DNA from 4 places in the Erythrobacter sp. JK5 genome. Region 3 is predicted to be linked to each of the others. Evidence: predicted binding sites of a transcription regulator. Region 3 holds the regulator's gene; each other region holds the start of a gene.
What was found. Region 3 encodes LexA, which represses DNA repair genes until DNA is damaged. Its sites were predicted from a motif close to GTTCCNCNCTTGTTCT; they were not measured.

Region 1: the regulator LexA is predicted to act here: its motif matches at 2,081-2,096, upstream of KDC96_RS03395 (UvrD-helicase domain-containing protein).
Region 2: the regulator LexA is predicted to act here: its motif matches at 2,338-2,353, upstream of recA (recombinase RecA).
Region 4: the regulator LexA is predicted to act here: its motif matches at 3,867-3,882, upstream of KDC96_RS11575 (ribonucleoside-diphosphate reductase subunit alpha).

What each region holds. Positions count from the first base shown of each region.
Region 1 is NZ_CP073577.1:700,388-705,541, reverse strand. It holds gene KDC96_RS03415 (aromatic ring-hydroxylating dioxygenase subunit alpha) at 1-5, shown strand, start outside; gene KDC96_RS03410 (pseudouridine synthase) at 23-802, shown strand; gene rsmD (16S rRNA (guanine(966)-N(2))-methyltransferase RsmD) at 799-1,374, shown strand; gene KDC96_RS03400 (hypothetical protein) at 1,411-1,791, opposite strand; gene KDC96_RS03395 (UvrD-helicase domain-containing protein) at 2,217-4,409, shown strand; gene KDC96_RS03390 (DEAD/DEAH box helicase) at 4,669-5,154, opposite strand, start outside.
Region 2 is NZ_CP073577.1:682,211-687,364, reverse strand. It holds gene alaS (alanine--tRNA ligase) at 1-941, opposite strand, end outside; gene recA (recombinase RecA) at 1,164-2,228, opposite strand; gene KDC96_RS03325 (DUF4139 domain-containing protein) at 2,396-4,036, opposite strand; gene KDC96_RS03320 (DUF4139 domain-containing protein) at 4,054-5,154, opposite strand, start outside.
Region 3 is NZ_CP073577.1:922,645-927,798, forward strand. It holds gene gltX (glutamate--tRNA ligase) at 1-485, opposite strand, end outside; gene KDC96_RS16365 (hypothetical protein) at 717-938, shown strand; gene KDC96_RS04480 (ComEC/Rec2 family competence protein) at 935-2,776, shown strand; gene lexA (transcriptional repressor LexA) at 2,801-3,490, opposite strand; gene KDC96_RS04490 (molybdopterin molybdotransferase MoeA) at 3,715-4,902, opposite strand; gene moaC (cyclic pyranopterin monophosphate synthase MoaC) at 4,908-5,154, opposite strand, start outside.
Region 4 is NZ_CP073577.1:2,383,221-2,388,374, reverse strand. It holds gene KDC96_RS11595 (TraB/GumN family protein) at 88-1,002, shown strand; gene KDC96_RS11590 (hypothetical protein) at 1,278-1,778, shown strand; gene KDC96_RS11585 (alpha/beta fold hydrolase) at 1,940-2,854, shown strand; gene KDC96_RS11580 (hypothetical protein) at 2,851-3,453, opposite strand; gene KDC96_RS11575 (ribonucleoside-diphosphate reductase subunit alpha) at 3,931-5,154, shown strand, end outside.

The sequences.
Region 1 (5,154 bases), 220 kb from region 3:
ACTGAGCGCCTAGGCGCGCTCCATGCCGACCAACCCCAACCAATCCGAAGATCGCCCCGAAGGCGATCGCATCGCCAAGTTGCTCGCCCGCGCGGGCATCGCCAGTCGGCGCGAGATCGAACGGATGATCGACGCCGGGCGCATCACGATCGATGGCAAGCCGGTGACCACGCCCGCGACCTTCCTCACCAGCCTCAAGGGCGTGAGCGTCGATGGCAAACCGGTCGCTGAACCCGAATCGTCGCAGTTGTTCGCGTTTCACAAGCCAACTGGCCTCATCACCGCCGAGCGCGATCCTGCGGGGCGCGCGACGATCTATTCGGCGCTGGTCAATGCCCTGCCGAAGGGGACGCCGCGCCTGATGCCGATCGGCAGGCTCGATCTCAACACCGAAGGATTGTTGCTGCTCACCAACGATGGCGGGCTCAAGCGCCAGATGGAGCTTCCCGCTACGGGGATCCCGCGAACCTATCGCGCGCGCGCCTTCGGCGACGTGTCGCAGGCCCAGCTCGAAGCGCTGGCGGAAGGCGTCGAGATCGATGGCATTCGCTACGGTTCGATCGACGCAAATCTCGAACATGGCAGTTCGGGCAAGAACAACTGGATCGAGATGACCATCACCGAAGGCAAGAACCGCGAGGTGCGCCGCGTGCTCGAATATCTGGGACTGAAGGTGAACCGCCTGATCCGCACCGCCTACGGCCCCTTCCAGCTGGGCGATTTGCCGCGTGGCCAGGCAGCGGCGATCCGCAAGCAGGACCTCGGGCGATTCCTGAGCACGCTCAAGAAGCGAGAGAAATGAGGATCATCGCGGGCGAATGGCGCGGGCGAAAGCTGGTTGCGCCCAAGGGCGACGCGACGCGGCCCACAGCGGACCGGACGCGCGAGACGCTTTTTTCGATGCTGACCAGCCGCCTCGGCGATTTTGACGGATTGCGGGTTGCAGATCTGTTTGCCGGTTCGGGCGCGCTCGGCCTCGAAGCCCTGTCGCGCGGCGCGGCACATTGCCTGTTCGTGGAACAGGATCGCGCGGCGCTCGATGCGATACGCAGCAACATCGCCGCGTTCGACGCGCGCGAGAAGACCACAATCGAAGCCGGCTCGGTCCTTCACCTGCGCGCTGCGAGCGAACCATACGATGTGCTGTTGATCGACCCGCCCTATCGCACCGGCGCGGGCGCCGTTGCGCTCGACCGTTTGTTACGGCTGGGCTGGATCGGTCCGGCAACGTGGATCGCGGTAGAGACCGCTGCGACGGAGACGGTCACGGTGCAGGGTCTGGAAACCGAGGTTGAGCGCCGGATCGGCAAAGGCAAGCTCACGCTGTTGCGCTTGGAACCCGACCGTACCGATCCGGACACTCCACCCGGTTGATCCGCGCGCGACCACCAACGCGCGGAGGGCGCGGGCTTACTGGTCTTCGGGCGCAGCAGGTTCCTCGGTCGGCGGTTCGGCACTTCCACCGCTCGCTCGTGCTTCGATATTCTGCCAGGCGGTGTCGCGCTCCGGACCGGTCATCGCCGTCAGGGCGAGCTTGTCGTCATCGCTGAGGCGCCAGAACAGCCCCTGCCGTTCGGGGGTCAGCGACCAGTAATAGCCTTTGGTTTCATTGGGCCACGTCATGTAGGCGGACTGCATGTCGGGCGGCCAGCCGTCGTATTCCGCCTGCTGCTCGGCGGTCAGCGAGACCTCCTCGCCGGGCAAATCGTCCTGGGCGGAAAGGGTGGTCGGGGCCAGCGCCGCGGATGCGGCGAGGGAAGCTCCGATCAGGTACATTGTAGTCTTACGCATGGGATTCTCCGTATGAATGGTCCCAAGCGTGGCCGAACGCGACCTGTCCGGCGGCATGGATCCCCTCCGTCCGCACGCGACCCTTATGCCTGCGAGTCCGGCCCGCGCCCAGCCTTGGGCGGGCCTCGCGCCCCACGCGATGCACGTCGTGGCGAGATGCGTGGCGAAACCGCGTCAAGGCGACTTCGCCTACCGGTCGAGATTGGATTCGCACGAAAAAAAATGAGCCGAAAGGGCTGGGGAACGGGCATCTGGAATTCGGCCGACACGACTTGCCGAACGATGGTTCGTTCTCTACTTGTTCACCAGATTGCCATGAGTAACCCGCTGCCCACCCCGCACGATCCCGGTGCCCCCCGCCCTATGCGGCGCGCCTGAACCCGCCCCAGCGCGAGGCGGTACTGACGACCGAGGGGCCGGTGCTGATGCTGGCCGGCGCGGGCACGGGCAAGACCGCCGCGCTGACATCGCGCCTTGCGCACCTCGTCGCGACCCGCCGTGCATGGCCGAGCCAGATCCTGTGTGTCACCTTCACCAACAAGGCCGCACGCGAAATGCGCGGGCGGGTCGCGGAGCATCTGGGGCAGGCGGTCGAAGGCATGCCGTGGCTCGGCACGTTCCACTCGATCTGCGCCAAGATGCTGCGCCGCCACGCCGAGCTGGTCGGGCTCGAATCGAACTACACGATCATCGACACCGACGATCAGCTTCGGCTTCTCAAGCAGCTCATTACGGACAGCGATCTCGACGAGAAACGCTGGCCCGCGCGCCAGCTCGCCGGGCTGATCGACCGCTGGAAGAATCGCGGGCTCAATCCCGACGATCTCGATGCGGTGGACAACGAAAGCTATGCCAACGGACGCGGACAGGCGATGTACCGGTTGTATCAGGAGCGCTTGAAGGCGCTGAACGCCTGTGATTTCGGCGATCTGATGCTGCATATGCTCAACATCTTCCGCAAACATCACGATGTGCTCGCGGACTATCAGAAGCGCTTCAAGTATATCCTCGTCGACGAGTACCAGGATACCAACGCAGTCCAGTATTTGTGGCTGCGCCTGCTCGCGCAGGAGCACAAGAACATCTGCGTCGTGGGGGACGACGACCAGTCGATCTATTCGTGGCGCGGTGCCGAAGTTGCAAACATCCTGCGGTTCGAGAAGGATTTCCCCGGTGCGCATGTCGTCAAGCTGGAGCAAAACTACCGCTCGACCCCGCATATCCTCGGCGCGGCGTCGGGCCTGATCCGGGCGAACAGCGAACGCCACGAAAAGACACTGTGGACCGAAGCCAATGGCGGCGACAAGGTCCGCGTAATCGGTGTCTGGGACGCGCCCGAGGAAGCGCGCCGGGTCGGTGAAGAGATCGAACGGCTAGAAGGCGAAGGCGCCCCGCTCGATCAGGTCGCGATCCTCGTCCGCGCGCAATATCAGACCCGCGAGTTCGAAGACCGTTTCATCCAGATCGGCGTCAACTACCGGATCATCGGCGGCTTCCGGTTCTACGAACGCGCCGAGATCCGCGATGCGCTCGCCTATCTGCGGGTGATCGCGCAGCCGCAGGACGATCTCGCGTTCGAGCGGATCTACAACCAGCCCAAGCGCGGGCTTGGTGCGAAAACGCTCGAGAAGATGCACCAGCATGCGCGGCGCACCGGGTTGCCACTGGCTGCTGCCTCACTCGAACTGGCCGACAGCGACGAATTGCCCAAGCGCGCGGCAAACACGATCGGCGGGCTGATGCGGCAGTTCCTCGCCTGGCGCGAGGCAGCGGAAGCGATGACACCGTCGGACCTGCTTCGGCTGGTGCTCGAGGAAACCGGCTACAACGACATGCTGGCGAACGACCGCTCGGCCGAAAGCGCCGGCCGCGCCGAGAACCTCTCCGAACTCGCGCGCGCGATGGAGGAATACGAGACGCTCGGCGATTTCCTCGAACATGTCGCGCTGGTGATGGACAACGATCGCGGGGACGAGGAGGAAACCGTCACGATCATGACGATCCACGCCGCCAAGGGACTCGAGTTCGACCACGTGTTCTGCGTCGGATGGGAGGAAGGCGTGTTCCCCAGCCAGCGCGCGATCGACGAAGGCGGGCTTGCCAGCCTCGAAGAGGAACGCCGCCTCGCCTATGTCGCGATCACGCGCGCACGACGACGCTGCATCATCCTGCACGCCGCCAACCGGCGCATCTACGGCCAGTGGATCAGCTCGATCCCTTCGCGCTTCATCGAGGAACTGCCCGAGGAGCATATCGAACAGGAGACGACGCTGACCGGTGGCGCCTCTCTGTGGCGCGCCAACTGGAGCGAGAACGAGGACCCGTTCGCGCATGTCGCCCGCGACCGTCCGGATCGTGCGCAGGCGCGCGGCCCCGGTTGGCAGCGCGCGATCGCGACCGGATACGAACCGCGCCAGCAGCGCGTGGCCGAACCGGGCCGCTCGGCCGCCAGCTTCGCCGCCCAGCCCCGTAGCGACATCGCCATCGGCGCAATGGTGCACCACGACAAGTTCGGCACCGGATGCGTGATCGATCAGGAGGGGAACAAGCTCACCATCGAGTTCGAAGATGCCGGCGAGAAACGCGTGATCGACAGCTTCGTGAAGGTGGTGGGGTGATCATGATTTTTCTGGAAGACCTCGATCCGGATCGAATAGCTCGCTTCAAGCCATCCACGCTGAGAAGGCTCTGAGATTTGATCTTTGGTCTTGGGCTTCCGGATGGACAGAAGGAAGCGCCAAGGGAACAGCAGGCAAAGTCGAATTCCGGCGGCGCGAGAATTGTCCCGCGCGAATCGCGATCGGGATCTCGATTGTGGCCTAATTGGCGTCGATCGCTGGTCTGATCGCCGACCAGGATTGCAGCACCGGCAAAAACCTACCCCAGCCCCACGTCCAGGAACCCCGGCTTGGGTCCGTTCCATTCGCCCGGCGCGACTGGTTCGTCGTCTTCGTCGCGGCGGCGCGCTCTGGGCTTGCGTTCCGGCTTGTCCTCGCGTGCGGCGCGCTCGCGGCGCGGCTTCTTCGGTGCATCGTCGCTGTCGTCCCGCTTGCGTTCGCGAGAGCGCCGGGGCTTCGCTTCGTCGCGATCCTTGGGAGCGTCGGCGGCCTGTTGTCCCGCATGCGCCAGTTCGACCCGCACGTCGTCCTTGCCGAACACCTTGATCTTGGCGCCGGTGAGTTTCTCGACATTGGAGATTGCTTCGGCGTCCTCGTCGGAAACGAGGGTAAAGGCGCGACCCTTGGCCCCAGCCCGCCCCGTCCGTCCGACCCGGTGAACATAATCGTCCGGGTGCCACGGCGTGTCGAAGTTGAAGACGTGGGAAACGCCCTTGATGTCGAGCCCGCGCGCCGCGACGTCGGA
Region 2 (5,154 bases), 240 kb from region 3:
TGCGCGTGGCGCATGGCGCGGCGCATGATCCGGCGCAGGACATAGCCGCGCCCCTCGTTGGACGGCAAGACGCCGTCCGCCATCAGGAAGCTGGTCGAGCGCAGGTGATCGGCGATCACCCTGTGGCTTGCGGAATGTTTGCCGCGCGCCTCGACCCCGGTCAGGTGCTCCGATGCCGCGATCAGAGCCTTGAAGGTATCGGTGTCGTAATTGTCGTGGACGCCCTGCAGCACCGCAGCAATCCGTTCGAGCCCCATGCCCGTGTCGATCGACGGTTTCGGCAGGTCGCGGCGCTCACCGTCGGCGCCCTGATCGAACTGCATGAAGACGAGGTTCCAGATTTCGACAAAGCGATCGCCATCCTCGTCCGGGCTGCCCGGAGGGCCACCCGGAATATCCTCGCCATGGTCGTAGAAGATCTCCGAACACGGCCCGCAGGGTCCGGTATCGCCCATCGACCAGAAATTGTCGTTGGTGGGAATGCGGATGATGCGCTGCTCGGGCAGGCCCGAAATCTTGCGCCACAGATCGAACGCCTCGTCATCGGTGTGGTAGACCGTTGCGGTCAGGCGCTCGGCCGGGATGCCCCATTCCCCGGTCAGCAGGGTCCAGGCATGGTGGATCGCCTGTTCCTTGAAATAGTCGCCGAACGAGAAATTGCCGAGCATCTCGAAAAAGGTGTGGTGGCGCGCGGTGTATCCGACATTGTCGAGATCGTTGTGCTTGCCCCCGGCGCGCACGCATTTCTGCGAAGACGTCGCGCGCGGTGCGGGCGGAGTCTCCAGCCCGGTGAAGACGTTCTTGAACGGCACCATTCCCGCATTCACGAACATCAGGGTGGGATCGTTGTAGGGCACCAGCGGCGCGCTCGGCACCTGCTGGTGTCCGTTCTTCCCGAAATAGTCGAGGAAAGACCGGCGGAGTTCGTTGGTAGAAGTCATGGCAGCGCAGTTAGGCAATGCGAGCGCGAGCGACAAGCCACCGCGTGCAGCAGGCGGCGCGTCGCGCATGGCGCGATGCATAGCTGCGCCATCCCCTCTTCGTCCGGCATGGATGGACCAATAGAAAAACCGGCGCATGCCTTGAACCAGGGGGAGGCTCGCATGCGCCGGTCTTCCGGTCTTTCGGGCGCGGGATCGATGCCCGCTCTGCCCGCTTGAGGATCAGTCGTCGGAATCCGCGTCCGGGCCCGTCATCATCTCCTCGGCAACCTCGTCGGTCCGGCCGCGTATGGCGGCTTCCAACCGGTCGCAAACTTCGGGATTTTCCTTGAGGTAGGTCTTGGCGTTCTCGCGGCCCTGACCGATACGGATGCTGTCATAGGAGAACCAGCTCCCCGATTTCTCCACCAGGCCGGCCTTGACCCCGAGATCGAGAATCTCGCCGATCTTCGAGATACCTTCGCCGTACATGATATCGAATTCGACCTGCTTGAATGGCGGGGCGACCTTGTTCTTGACCACCTTCACACGGGTCGAGTTGCCGATCACCTCGTCGCGGTCCTTGATCTGGCCGGTGCGGCGGATGTCGAGCCGTACCGATGCGTAGAACTTGAGCGCGTTGCCTCCGGTGGTCGTTTCCGGATTGCCGTACATGACGCCGATCTTCATCCGCAGCTGGTTGATGAAGATCACCATGCACTTGGAACGGTTGATCGACCCGGTCAGCTTGCGCAGCGATTGGGACATGAGCCGCGCCTGCAGGCCGACATGGGCATCGCCCATCTCGCCTTCGATTTCGGCGCGGGGGACAAGCGCCGCGACCGAGTCGACCACCAGCACGTCGATCGCATTCGAGCGGACCAGCGTGTCGGTAATTTCGAGCGCCTGCTCGCCCGTATCGGGCTGCGAGACGATCAGTTCGTCGATGTCCACGCCGAGCTTCTTGGCATAGACCGGATCGAGCGCGTGCTCGGCGTCGACGAAGGCGGCTGTGCCGCCGGCCTTCTGCGCCTCGGCGATGACATGCAGCGCCAGCGTCGTCTTGCCCGAGCTTTCAGGCCCGTAGACCTCGATGACGCGGCCCTTGGGCAGGCCGCCGATCCCGAGCGCGATATCGAGCCCGAGCGAACCGGACGAAATCGATTCGACCTGCATCGCCTCTTTCGAGCCGAGCTTCATCGCCGAACCCTTGCCGAACGCCCGATCGATCTGGGCCAGCGCGGCGTCGAGCGCCTTTTGACGGTCCACGTCTTTTTCCTTCTCTACCAGCTTGAGATTAGTAGCCATCGCATGACCTCCTTCGCTTGCCTAGAGCCGGTTAGAGAGTTTTAACCGCCCCTGTTCGGTGGACCTTCGCGCCCCCGTGTCGGAGATCATGTATCTGATTTGTTCTGATGGAACAAGTGGGGAACGAAAGTTTTTTCGCAGGGCGCGATCGGAGTCGACTCTCTGATTCAGTCGGCGTCGGTATTGCGCAGGCGCCAGTTGAATTCGCGCGAGGAATTGGCTGCGATCCGCACCTCGACCACGTCGTACCCATCCTTCACGAACACCTTCTCGCGCGGGAAGCGAACGTCCCAGTCCCCGGCCCATCCCAGCTTGAGCCGCATGGTGACGGGGTGAGGATTGGCGTTGGTGATCGTCGCCTGCATCTTGGTCCACTTGCGCGAATCGGGATCGAATTCCGCTTCCACCAGCCGCGCACAGCGCGCGAAGACCTGCGCGCTTTCACCGATCTCGAGCTCGACGTCCTGGCCGCGCGCATAATCGCGCAGTTCGGTGGTTGCGGCGAGCTGCGGGCCGAAGGTGCTGGGCTCGAAGAGTTTCATCGCCCCCTGCGGCAACGCGAGACCGAGCCCCTTTTCCTCGTCGTTTCTTGTCGCCAGCAACAGTCCGGCCGGCTGGGGATCGACCCCGCTCCCGAACCAACCGTAGGGATCGCATTCGGCGGTGTAGAGGAATCGGGCCTTCACCTCGTCCTGGTTGAGGAAGGCAACCTGCTTCATTCCTTTGGCCGAAACGTCGACCCGGTCCGGCACGCGGAACAGCTTGAGATCGCCGAGATTCTCCTCTTCCGCCGTCACCACGCTGACGGGCGCTGCAGATTCCATGAGTTCGGCTCGCATCCGGGCGCCAGTGACCGTGATCATCTCGTCGGCCACTGCTCCCATCGGAGCGGAGGGCGAAGGAGAAGGCGGCGGCGGATAGGCGATCGGCGACCCGGCTGCGGTGCTGCCGAACGGGTAGCAGGTCAGCCGCAGAGGTCGCGCCACGGGCGGATCCGACAGGCCTTCGAAATCGGTTTCGATATTGAGCGTGCCGGCGATGATCTGGAGCCTGGCGTTGTCGAAGCTCTGATCGTTGTCGTTGAGCAGCGTCAGCCAGCTCAGCAATTGCAGCGTGAATTCGTCGCCGCGCCCCTTGCTGCGCTCCTGAGCAGGATGGATCGTGGCGACGTAGTCCGCTTGCCAGTCGAAGCCCCAGGCGAGATAGGTCAGCGTGATCTCGTAGGTGCCGCCCTCGGGTGTCTGCGTGTCGATCGTGTAGACCGGCTTGGCAGAGAGGCCGTCCGGGATACGGTCGAAAGTGAGCTTTTCCGGCAACCCTGCGCAGCGCACAGCCTCGTAGCCTTGCGATGTCTGCAACACGAGCCCGCCATCGGCGCGGGTGCGGACGATGGCCTGTTCCGACTGCGCCTCACCCGTGGCGGGATTGGTGCGGGTGATCGTGATGCGGTTGCCCAGGGCCCCGTTCACCAGCGCAGCAGGCGAAAGTAGTTCGGCGTTGCGGTTCTTCTCGATCGTCCCGCCCGGCAGGCCGGTGACGATCGCGCTGACGCCGACCATCCCTTCGGCTACACCGATGAAGCGGATGGTCGATACGCCCGCAGGAAGGGATACTGTGCGGACCTCGCTTATCATCGCGAAGCCCTGCGGCCAGTCGCGGTTCATTTCCTCGCCGACCGAGCGGTCGGGATCGCGATAGATCGTGACCGAAAGATCGGTCGGATCCGACGCCTCCACGATCGTGCGCGCCGCAGCGGGCTGCGCCGACACCAGCGCCAGCAGGAGGGAGAGTATCGCGGTTGCCCGCATCGTCCCGGCCCCGCCGCCTACCAGCGGGTCTCGAATGTAACGCGGATCGTGCGTTCGCCCTCGGCAGGAACGGGGACCACCCATTTGCGGCGATCGTAATTGATCTGTTCGCCGACGATATCCTCACTCACCACCCGGTAATCCCAGCCCCACCAATAGCGACCGAGCCCGGACTGGGTCAGGTCGACCTCGATCGGCTCGTCCTTCGCGTTGGTGATCTTGTAGCGCATGGTGGTGCGGTAGAAGGTCCTGTTGCGGAGGCGTTCGGCCTCGATCCGTGAAGTTTCGACGCCATCCTCGATCACGCGGTAGCGCGCGCTCTGTTCCCATTCGCGGGTGGTGATGGTCTCGCGCTTCTCGACTTCGGCCTGGACGAAGATGTCGAACGCATCGCCGGTCGTCAGCGAGAGTTCGGACCCCATCGGGGTGTGGCCGATGCCGTTCTCACCGATGAATTGCGGTGTGCCCTGGCTGTCGCGCTGGTAGAAGCGCACAGTCCCCGCCGGCAAAGCGTCGCCCAGACCCTGATCGCGCGAGGAGGAAAAGCTGATCGCACTCGCGACGTTCACCGGCTGCGTATCGTTCTGCAGCCAGCCGACGGTGCGCGAATAGACCTTGCGTGCGGGCACCGCCTGCACATCGAGGAAGCTCACCTGCTTGGTCTGCGCGTTGGCGATCGTGGTCCGCCCGCTGATCGGATAGAGGTAGAAGTCGCCCAGCCGTTCGCGATCCGCGCTTTCGGTGCCGGCCCGCACCATTCCGCGGTTGCCGAAGCCGCGCGCGCGCGATCCGCTGGGATTGCCCGCCACCAGCAGCGTGTCGGCGCGATGGAAGGTGGTGCCGCTGTTGTTGGTAAGCGTGACCCAGCCCTGCATGTCGATCGTGCCACCCGCTTCGTTGTAGAGCGCGACGTAATCCGCGCTCCAGCCGAGCCCGCTCGAAAGATAGCGCAGCGACACCGGCCGCACCCCTGCCCGGCTGCTGTCGAGATTGACCGAGAGCGTCGGGCGCGCGCGCAGGTTGGGCGGCACCCGGTCGAAGATCACCCGCACCGGCAGGCCGTCGTCGCGCAGCACCTCGATCCGGTCGCCGATCTGGACCACCACGCCTCCGGCGGT
Region 3 (5,154 bases):
CCCGTTTCCGGGGTCTTGAGCCGAACGACGAACGGTGATCCCGGGGGCGCTTCGGACGGATCGCGGTGGCGCCACCGCCCGTCGTAGCGGATCGGCTGCTTCGCGGCCCGCTGGGCAGCGCGCATCTCCTCGAGCTCTTCCTGGGTTGCGTAGCACTTGTACGCATGCCCGTGTTCGAGCAGCTTTTCCGCGACTTCGACATGGCGCGATCCGCGTTCCGACTGGAACACCGGCTGCTCGTCGTAATCGAGCCCGAGCCAGGCCAGCCCGTCGAGAATGGCGTCGATGGCTTCCTGGGTGGAGCGCTTGCGATCGGTGTCTTCGATCCTCAGCAGAGCCTTGCCGCCATGGTGGCGGGCATAGAGCCAATTGAACAAAGCCGTGCGTGCGCCGCCGATATGCAGGAAACCCGTGGGCGAAGGCGCGAACCGGGTGACGACACGGTTGGGAGTTTCAGAGCCGTTCGGGCCGGTTTCGCTTGCCATAAACCGTTAATTCCTTTTCATTTCGCGTCTCGCCGAATGACGGGCCGGGGGGAGTCGATGCGCGACGCGCCGATCATACCGATGGGGGAGGGGGCCGAAGCTGGACCCGCCAGCGGCGGTGGTGCGGCCCGTAAATCCGCAGCGCGCGCTTGGCAATGGGGCGTTCACCGGTCGAGAGTTTTCGACACTGGTCCCGAAGACCTCTCGGGACGTGCCGAAAGCTTCCTGCAAATGGCAGGATTCGATCGGGCTCCATGGCTCGCGGCGATATTCGCGGGCGGGATCCTGTGCTGGTTCGCGCTCGCAAATCCGTGGCAATGGGTGACGGCGATCGCCGGTGCGGTGCTGCTGGCGCTCGCGGCCCTCGCGCTGTGGCGCGATGTGGATGAACGGGCGCATCTGCGACGCGCGATCATCGCCGCCGCTCTGGTTTTCGCCGGGGGATCGCCGTGATCTGGCTGCGATCCGAAGTCGTCGGCGCCGATCCGATCGCGCGACCCGTGGTCGAGCGGGTGCAGGGGTTTTTGCTCGAACGCGAGGATCAACCAGCGCAGGATCGCACCCGCCTCACGCTGGCGGTGCGCGATGCGGAAAGCGGCGAGAGCCGCAAGATCAGGATCAACGTGCCGCTCGAACAGGCGGGCGAAGGGCTCGCCGAAGGGGCGATCGTGCGGGCGCGCGTGCGGCTGATGCCGCCGGCCAGCCCGATGCTGCCGGGTTCGTACGATTTCGCGCGCGCGGCGTGGTTCATGGGGCTTGCCGCGACCGGCAGCGTGATCGGCGAGGTGTCACTGGTAGAACCCGCGCCCGAAGCCAGCGGTCTTGCCACGATCCAGCGCGCGCTTTCGGGACATGTCCGCGAGCGGGTCGAGGGTTCGGCCGGCACCATCGCCGCCGCCTTTGCCAGCGGCGATCGCGGCTCGATCACCGAGGCCGATGAAGACGCGATGCGCGATGCGGGCCTCACGCACCTGCTTTCGATCAGCGGCCTGCATGTCAGCGCGGTGATAGCAGCGGCGTACCTGGTGGCGCTGAAACTGCTGGCCCTGTTCCCGGCGATTGCCCTGCGAGTGCGCCTGCCGATCCTCGCTGCGGCGGTCGGAGCGGTGGCCGGAATCGGCTATACGCTGCTGACAGGGGCGGAGGTGCCGACGGTGCGCAGCTGCGTTGCCGCGATGCTGGTGCTGATAGCGCTGGCGCTGGGACGCGATGCATTGTCCCTGCGGATGGTGGCGGTGGCGGCGATGTTCGTTCTGCTGTTGTGGCCCGAAAGCGTTGTCGGGCCGAGCTTTCAGATGAGTTTTTCGGCGGTGATCGCGATCGTGGCGTTGCATACCAGCGCGCCGGTGAAGTCGTTTCTGGCAGCGCGAGAGGAAAGCTGGCGGGCGCGCGGCGGGCGGCGGGTCGCGATGCTGTTCCTCACCGGGCTGGTGATCGAGATCGCGCTGATGCCGATCGTGCTGTTTCATTTCCACCGGGCCGGGGTCTACGGGGCCTTCGCCAATGTCGTGGCGATCCCGCTGGTCACTTTCATATCGATGCCGCTGATCGCGGTGGCACTGCTGCTCGACCTGGTCGGGCTGGGCGGTCCGGCCTGGTGGCTGGTGGAAGCCTCGCTCGAGCTGCTGCTTGCCATCGCGCATGTGACTTCTGCGCAGCCGGGGGCGGTGAAGCTGATGCCGCAGATGGGCACAGCCACGATCGCACTGTTCGTGACGGGTGGCCTGTGGCTGGCGCTGTGGAGCGGGCGGGCGAGGCTGCTCGGGTTTGTGCCTGCGGCAGTTGCAACCGCGATGCTGATCGCTACACCGATCCCCGATGTCCTGATCGGGCGGGAGGGACGCCACGTCGGGATCGTCCTCGATCGGCCCGGCGGAGGAAAGGAACTGCTCTCGCTGCGCGACACAAGGTCGGACTATGCGCGCGACAACCTGCTCGAACTGGCTGGCGTCACCAGCGATCCGATTCCGATCGCCGGATGGCAGGGTGCGGAGTGCTCGCCCGAATTCTGCCTCGTTACGATCGCGCGCGGCGGGCGGGACTGGCAGCTGCTGCTGGCCCGCAATCGCGATCTCGTGGAAGAACGGGCGCTCGCTGCCGCGTGCGAGCGCGCGGACATCGTTGTCGCCGACCGGTTTCTTCCGGCCTCATGCAAGCCGTTATGGCTCAAAGCCGACCGGCGGTTGCTACAGCGCACCGGCGGGCTGGCGATCGACCTCGAAAACGAGCGGATTGCGACCGTTGCCGCGGGGCAGGGCGAACATGGCTGGTGGCGCGGAACCGGCGACTGATCGCCAGCCCCGCGCCCCCCAGCGTCAATGATAACGCCGCAACAGCCCGGCCAGCTTGCCCTGGACCTGGACTTCGCCGGACGGGTAGACCTGCGGCGAATGCGTGGCGTTGGCCGGATCGAGCCGCACCATTCCGCCATCCTTGTGCAGATACTTGAGCGTGGCTTCCTCGCCCCGAACCAGCGCGACGACGATTTCGCCATCGCGCGCGGTGTCGGTGCGCTTCACCAGCGCAAAATCCCCGTCGAAAATACCCGCCTCGATCATCGAGTCGCCGGATACTTCGAGCGCGTAATGCTCTCCCGGGCCGAGCAGCGCCGCCGGGACCGGCAGCGAACTCTGTCCTTCCAGTGCCTCGATCGGCGCGCCGGCTGCGATCCGTCCATGGAGCGGAATCTCGATCACGTCGTTGGCCGGTTCCGGGGCGGACTTCATCACCGCCGACCCTCGCGCGACCGAATCGTTCGCGATCCGCGTTGCGCGCGGTGTTGGTGTCGCGTCTTCGGGTTGCCGGATTACCTCGAGCGCGCGCGCCCGGTTGGGCAGGCGGCGGATGAAGCCGCGTTCCTCGAGCGCGGAGATCAGGCGATGCACCCCCGATTTGCTCTTGAGGTCGAGCGCTTCCTTCATTTCCTCGAAACTCGGGGAAATGCCGGTCTCCTCCAGTCGCTGCTGGATGAACCGGATCAATTCGTGCTGCTTGGCTGTCAGCATGGATATCCTCCCATGGCCTGCCCGGAAGACCCGCCGCCCAGAGGCGTCGAGACCTGCGGGCAGCGCAGGATCAAATAGGCGTACCGCAAGAGGCATAGCGAACGCGGGAGCGCGTCGATGCGTTACCGGCACTGTTCCGCTCGCCGATATGGTGAACGAATGCGGAACAATTAGGCAACTGTTCGGACCGAGTCAAGCGGCTCGCACCGCCAGAACCCCGCAATTCAGCCATTCTGGAGCATGTACACCGGAACAGGCTCGCCCGCGCTCACCGCCGGAGCTCCTGCGGGCCGATCGATCAGGCAATTGGCCGCTGCCAGCGCCAGCAGGGCGGAGGAATCCTGCGACGCGGCGAGGCGCACCCTCGCACCGTCGCTCACCGCGCGCAGGAATTCGCGGCGAGAGCCGACCGCGGGCAGGTCCTCGGATGCGATACGGGTCTCCGCTTTGGGCAACGGATCGGAAACGCCCGCGACCGCGCGGACCAGGGGAAGCACGAACAGGAAGCAGGTGACGAAGCTCGACACCGGGTTGCCCGGCAGCCCGACAATCACCTGGATGCCCGACTCGCGCCGCCGGGTCGCCACCATCAGGGGCTTGCCCGGCTTGATCGCGACCTTCCAGAACGCCAGCTCCGCACCCCAGTCGATCAGCGCCCGCTGGATCAGGTCGTGATCGCCCACCGAAGCACCGCCCGAGGTCACGAGGATGGGGTGGTCCGCTTTCTCCAGCGCCGCCGCAAGGGCAGGGAGATCGTCCGGCACCGGGCCGAGCAGCTGGACCGATCCCACATGCGGGGCCAGCATGGCGGCGATCATCGTCCCGTTGCTCGCCGGGATCTGGTCGGCGCCGCATTGCGACCCGGGTCGAGCCAGCTCGTCGCCGCTGTCGAGCACCTGAACCGTCGCGGGTTTGACGATCGGCACCGTATCGTGCCCGGCAGCTATCGCCAGCGCGAGTTGTGCCGGTCCCAATCGGGTTCCCTTTGCCAGCACGGTGTCGCCCCGCCCGAAATCGAACCCGGCCTTGCGCACGTGTCGACCCGGGGGAGGTGGATCTTCGCCCTCGGCCAGTGCGATCAGGTTGCTGTCTGCTTTCGCGTTTTCCTGAATGAGCACCCGATCGGACCCGGTGGGCATGTGCGCCCCGGTCGAAATCCGCGTGCACTGGCCGGGCGCGAGCGATCCGGCGAAAGGCATACCGGCGCGGCTTTCGCCCACACGCTGCCAAGGGCCATCGCCGCAGACGGCGTAGCCATCCATGGCCGAAAGGTCGGCTGCCGGTTGCGTGCGCAGCGCCGTGAGGTCGCGAGACAGGTATCGACCCAGCGCCGATTGGCATTCGATCTCGATCGCTTCCTGCGCGGGATCCAGCGCCAGGAGTCGCGCCTGCGCCTCTTCGAGCGTCAGCATCGCGCTCACAGGTCGGCGGCTTTCCAGTGCCCCGACTTGCCGCCGCGCTTTTCGATCAGGCGGACCTCGCCGATCACCATGCCTTTGTCGATCGCCTTGGCCATGTCGTAGATCGTCAGCAGCGCGGTCGACACCGCGACCATCGCTTCCATCTCGACCCCGGTCTTGCCCGTCAGCGATGCGGTGGCAGTGGCCCGGATCGCGCCGGCTTCGAACGCGAAATCGAGCGTTACCGCGTCGAGCGCCAGCGGA
Region 4 (5,154 bases), 1.5 Mb from region 3:
CGGCCTGGACCACAACATGATCCTCGTTTGCTGGGGGGTGTGAATGGTGATCGCGCTTTGTTGAAATCAGGAAGAATTCTCGGCCTCATGGCTTTCCTTGGCTTTTGGAGCGGCGCGGCCGTTGCCCAAGGACCCACCCCCGCCGAAAACACCATAGTCGTCACCGCGCAGCGTTCGGGCGCGCCGATGTGGACGATCGACACGCCGACCGGCACCATCGTCCTTGTCGGCGAAATCCGTGCGGTGCCCAAATCCACCCCATGGCAGCCCGACCGGCTGGAGGAAGCCACCGCCGAAGCGCAGGGTGTCATCGTCCGCGCGCAGCCCAAGTTCTCTCCCGGAGACGTCTTCCGGCTGATCTTTCGCGGCGGGCGCTTTACCAGGCTGCCCGAAAAGACCGTCGCCGCCGACTATCTCGACGAGGCCCAGCGCGCGCGCCTCGCCGCGCTCGAGGAGCAATACGATCAGGACTACGATCGCGGATCGTTCCTGATGACCGCGTTTGATCTGCTCGCACGGCGGCTCGATTTCGACGACGACACTACCGACGACGCCACCGAAGTGGTCCGCAAGGCGGCGGACAGGGCCGACGTGCCGATCACCCGGCCGGAGAGATTTCGCGGCGAGGACCTGCTCGATAATCTCGCCGACGCCGATCCCGCCTCGCACATCCCCTGCCTCGAAGCGGCGATGGACGCCACCGAAGCGGGGCAGGGCATCATCGCACAGCGCGGCGAGGACTGGCGCAAGTTCGATGTGCCCGCCGTGATGGGCAACCCGCTCGAAATCGCGCTCGGCACTTGCTGGCCGTGGGCCGATGACGCGCTCGGCGAGGAGATCCGCGCGCAATGGGTCGGCATGATCGAAGGCGCGGTCGCGACCGAAGGCGTCACGCTGGCGGTGGTCCCGCTGAGGGTGCTGGCCGAACCGGACGGGGTGCTCGACCAACTCGAAGCGCGCGGCTTCACGATCAGCGGGCCGGAATGGCGGGGCCAACCCTGACGCCCTGATCGCTCGTCGGGCTCCGTATGCAGTTTGTCTGCGTCAAACGGACGCTCGGCGAAACATAACACGGCTCACCGATACCATATTGAAACAATCGTGCCGTCTGGCACTTTGTGATCGGACGCGGCGGGACCCCCGAAACACCCCGATCTGACAACTGCCCGCCGCGCCTGATCGACCAATAGAGCCATCGCACGAGTGTAGGGACTGGTGCTCGGCGCTACCGGTCCTTGCGCTCGATCATCCCGTGATGCCCAGGAAAGGATGATCCGATGAACCGCCTCAACAAGTCTCTTGCCCTACCGGCCGCCGCGTTCGCGCTGGCCGTGTCGTTCGCCGCCCCTGCCGCCGCCGGCAAATCGCAGGATATCGTGGTGACTTCGCATGCCGCGATGCAGGAATGGCAGCAGGAAACCACCCGCGATCTCAACCACGCGCTGACCCGCGCCCCGGTCGCCCGCACCGTGCGGCCCAACGATGCGGTGGTGCAAATCACCTTCACGCTCGGCGAAGACGGCAAGGCCGAAAACCTCGAAGTGCTCGACGGCAAAGGCAACTGGGCCGCGCGCAAGGCCGCGATCTATGCGGTCAAGCGGCTCGACGGGCTCGGCGACGTGCCGGTCTACAATCCGGAGAGCGCACAGTTCCTCGCCAACATCATCTTCGCGAGCAACCGCGAGATTCATGACCAGCTTGCCGCCAAGGCCACCAGCGAAATGCGCGAACGGTACGCGCAGGCGGAATCGGAACGTTACATCCTGCTCGGCGGTTAGGAGCCCCTGCCGCCGACCCGGCCCCGGATTGCGACCCCGGGGGTCGACCGCGCCGCACCTGCACTCGTCTCCAGTCCCTTTTGGGCGAGCGTGGGTTGCGGCGCGTTTGCTTGTGCGGCAACGATGGCTGCGGAACCCAACCCGCAGGAGCCATCACGTCCATGCCGCACATCACCGCGCCCACTACCGGTATCGAGCTGTTTTACGAAGAGCACGGCAATCCCGGCGATGATCCGATCCTGCTGGTGATGGGCCTCGGCGCGCAGATGATCCTGTGGCCCGACGAATTCGTCGAAGCGCTGGTCGGCCATGGCCACCGCGTAATCCGTTACGACAATCGCGACATCGGCCTGTCGCAGAAGATGGAAGGTGCCAGGGCGCCGGGGATCGCCTGGCAGGTGATCCGCCAGAAGATCGGCTGGCCTGCGCGCGTGCCCTATACGCTCGCCGACATGGCCGCCGACGGAGCCGGGCTGCTGACCGCGCTGGACATTCCCAGGGCACACGTCGTGGGGGCTTCGATGGGCGGCATGATCGCGCAGCTGATGGCGGTGAACCATCCCGGGCAGCTGCAATCGCTCACCTCGATCATGTCGACCACCGGGCATCCCCGGCTGCCGCAGGCGGACAAGCCCGCGATCGACGCGCTGACCGCGCCCTTGCCTTCGATGGAGGAAGAGGACCTGATTGCGCACGGCATCAACGTGCAGGAGAAAATCGGCAGCCCCGGTTATCCGGCCGATGCCGAACGGCGCCGCGCGCGGGTGCAGGCGTTGGTGCAGCGCAGCGTCTATCCGCCCGGTCTGCCGCGTCAGCTCGCCGCGATCATCGACGATGGCGACCGGCGCGAACGGCTGCGGTCGGTGAGTGTGCCGACGCTGGTGCTCCACGGCGAGGCCGATCCGCTGGTCAAGCTGGAGGGTGGCAAGGACACCGCCGAGCACATCCCCGGTGCCAGGCTGGTGACGATCCCCGGCTGGGGTCACGATCTTCCGGCTGAGCTGATCGACCGGCTGGCGCAGGAGATCGCCGAGCATGCCCGCAGCGCGCGGGCGCGGGAATCGGTGGCCGCCTAGTTCGCCAGAGCCGCGAGCGAGCGGGCGAGATTGCGCCGTGCCTGCGCTTCGAACCGCTCGCGGCCCCACGCGCTGAAATAGAGGCGCGGGCGCGCGGCGAAACCGCGCAGCACCGCCGCGCGCCCCTCGCGAAACGCGGCATCCGGCACATGCGCATATTCGCGGCGGATCTGGTCTTCGTAGATAACGAATCGCTCCGGTGAGGCACCGAGGATCGCCAGATCCATGTCGAGGAAATGCGCGCAGTCCGATTGCGCGGCTCCCGACAGATCGCCGGGCAGGTGATGGCCCTCGGTCGCCTCGATCATCCGCCGCGCGGCGGAGAGGCTTGCGGCGGGAATGGCCGGTGCGGTTTCGACCAGCAGCGCGGCGCTGCGGCGTTCATTGTCCTTGGCGCGCGGATCGTAGATCGCGTCGTGGAACAGGATCGCGTGGAGCACCGCGTCCGGATCGTGCAGCAGGCCCCGGGCATCCGCCATATGAGTGAGCAGCGCCTCGATATGCGACCAGTCGTGATAGTGCCGCTGCGGCTCGGAATGGCGCTGGCGCAGGTCGGCGAGGATCGGCACCGGAACCGATTCGAGCGTTGCAATGGTCACAGCCACCTCCTGTTCCGCGACGGCGCAACAATCATGCCGCCGCCTTGCGAAAAGATTCAGCGATTGATTCACATGATTCAATCACCAAATTTTTCTTCACAGATTCATTTTCGCTCTTGCGCGGTTCGCGACTCTAGCTTTGTCCACGCGTCGCTGCACTGCAACATGGAATTCCGATCCGGGTTTCCGCGATTTTGTGGTTAATCTCCCGTTGACGCGGATTCGTCGCTGATTCATTATCTGGTGGTTCGGTTCGCGGATGAACCCCAAAATCTAGGTGACTCGGCCCACGCTCGACAGGGCGCGGCAGGAAGGGGAGTCGCCGGATTCAGGGGTCGGACGATCCGGATTGTGGACGGATCGCGGGACAGGCTGTGAGGAATCACATGGCTATCCTGTGGACAGGTCGGTATAGAACAGAATTGGAACATCGACACTTGTGTCCTGTCCGATTCGCGGGGACTAGACGGGGCGAGAATGGAATTTAAAGCGAGTGAAAACGTGGCCAGTGAGAACACGGGCAACGAAGTGCTGACCGACGCGGACACCGGCGAAACGCTGGGTCGTGCGCCAACAGGCACGCCGACGCCGAAGAACAAGAAGGCCGTGACAATGGACAATGCCGACAAGGGCAGCGACGAACTGATCGCCGCAAAGGCGGGAGAAGCTCTCGCGGGAGCCATGGCCGAAGCTGCCAGGGCTGCGGTCCTGCCAGACAGCAAGACCGTGAATGCGCGCCGGTTTGAGATCGAGACCGACGAGAGCCGCGACGCCTATCTCACCGAATTCGGCAAGGAAACGCTGACCGATCGTTACCTGTTGCCGAATGAAAGTTATCAGGACCTGTTCGCGCGCGTGGCCGATGCCTATGCCGACGATCAGGAGCACGCGCAGAGGCTCTGCGACTATATCTCGTCGCTGTGGTTCATGCCGGCGACCCCGGTGCTGTCGAACGGCGGCACGGGTCGCGGCCTGCCGATCAGCTGCTACCTCAACTCGGTGTCCGACAGCCTCGACGGGATCGTCGGCACGTGGAACGAAAACGTCTGGCTCGCCTCCAAGGGCGGCGGCATCGGCACCTATTGGGGCAATGTCCGCGGCATCGGCGAGCCAGTGGGCCTCAACGGCAAGACCAGCGGCATCATTCCGTTCGTGCGGGTGATGGACAGCCTGACGCTGGCGATTTCGCAAGGGTCGCTCCGCCGCGGTTCGGCCGCGTGCTACCTCGACGTCTCGCACCCCGAGATCGAGGAGTTCCTCGAAATCCGTAAGCCTTCGGGCGACTTTAACCGCAAGGCATTGAACCTTCACCACGGCGTGCTGCTGACCGACGAATTCATGGAAGCCGTGCGCGACGGGGCCGAGTTCGAATTGAAATCGCCCAAGACCGGCGAAGTGCGTGGGCGTGTCGATGCCCGCTCGCTGTTCCAGAAGCTGGTCGAAACCCGTCTCGCCACGGGCGAGCCCTACATCGTCTTCGCCGACACGGTGAACCGCATGATGCCCAAGCATCACCGTGATCTCGGCCTCAAGGTTTCGACTTCGAACCTGTGTTCGGAAATCACCCTGCCGACCGGCGTCGACCATCTCGGCAATGATCGCACCGCGGTGTGTTGCCTGTCTTCGCTCAACCTCGAGAAGTGGGACGAGTGGTCGGGCGACAAGCAGTTCATCGAGGACGTGATGCGCTTCCTCGACAAC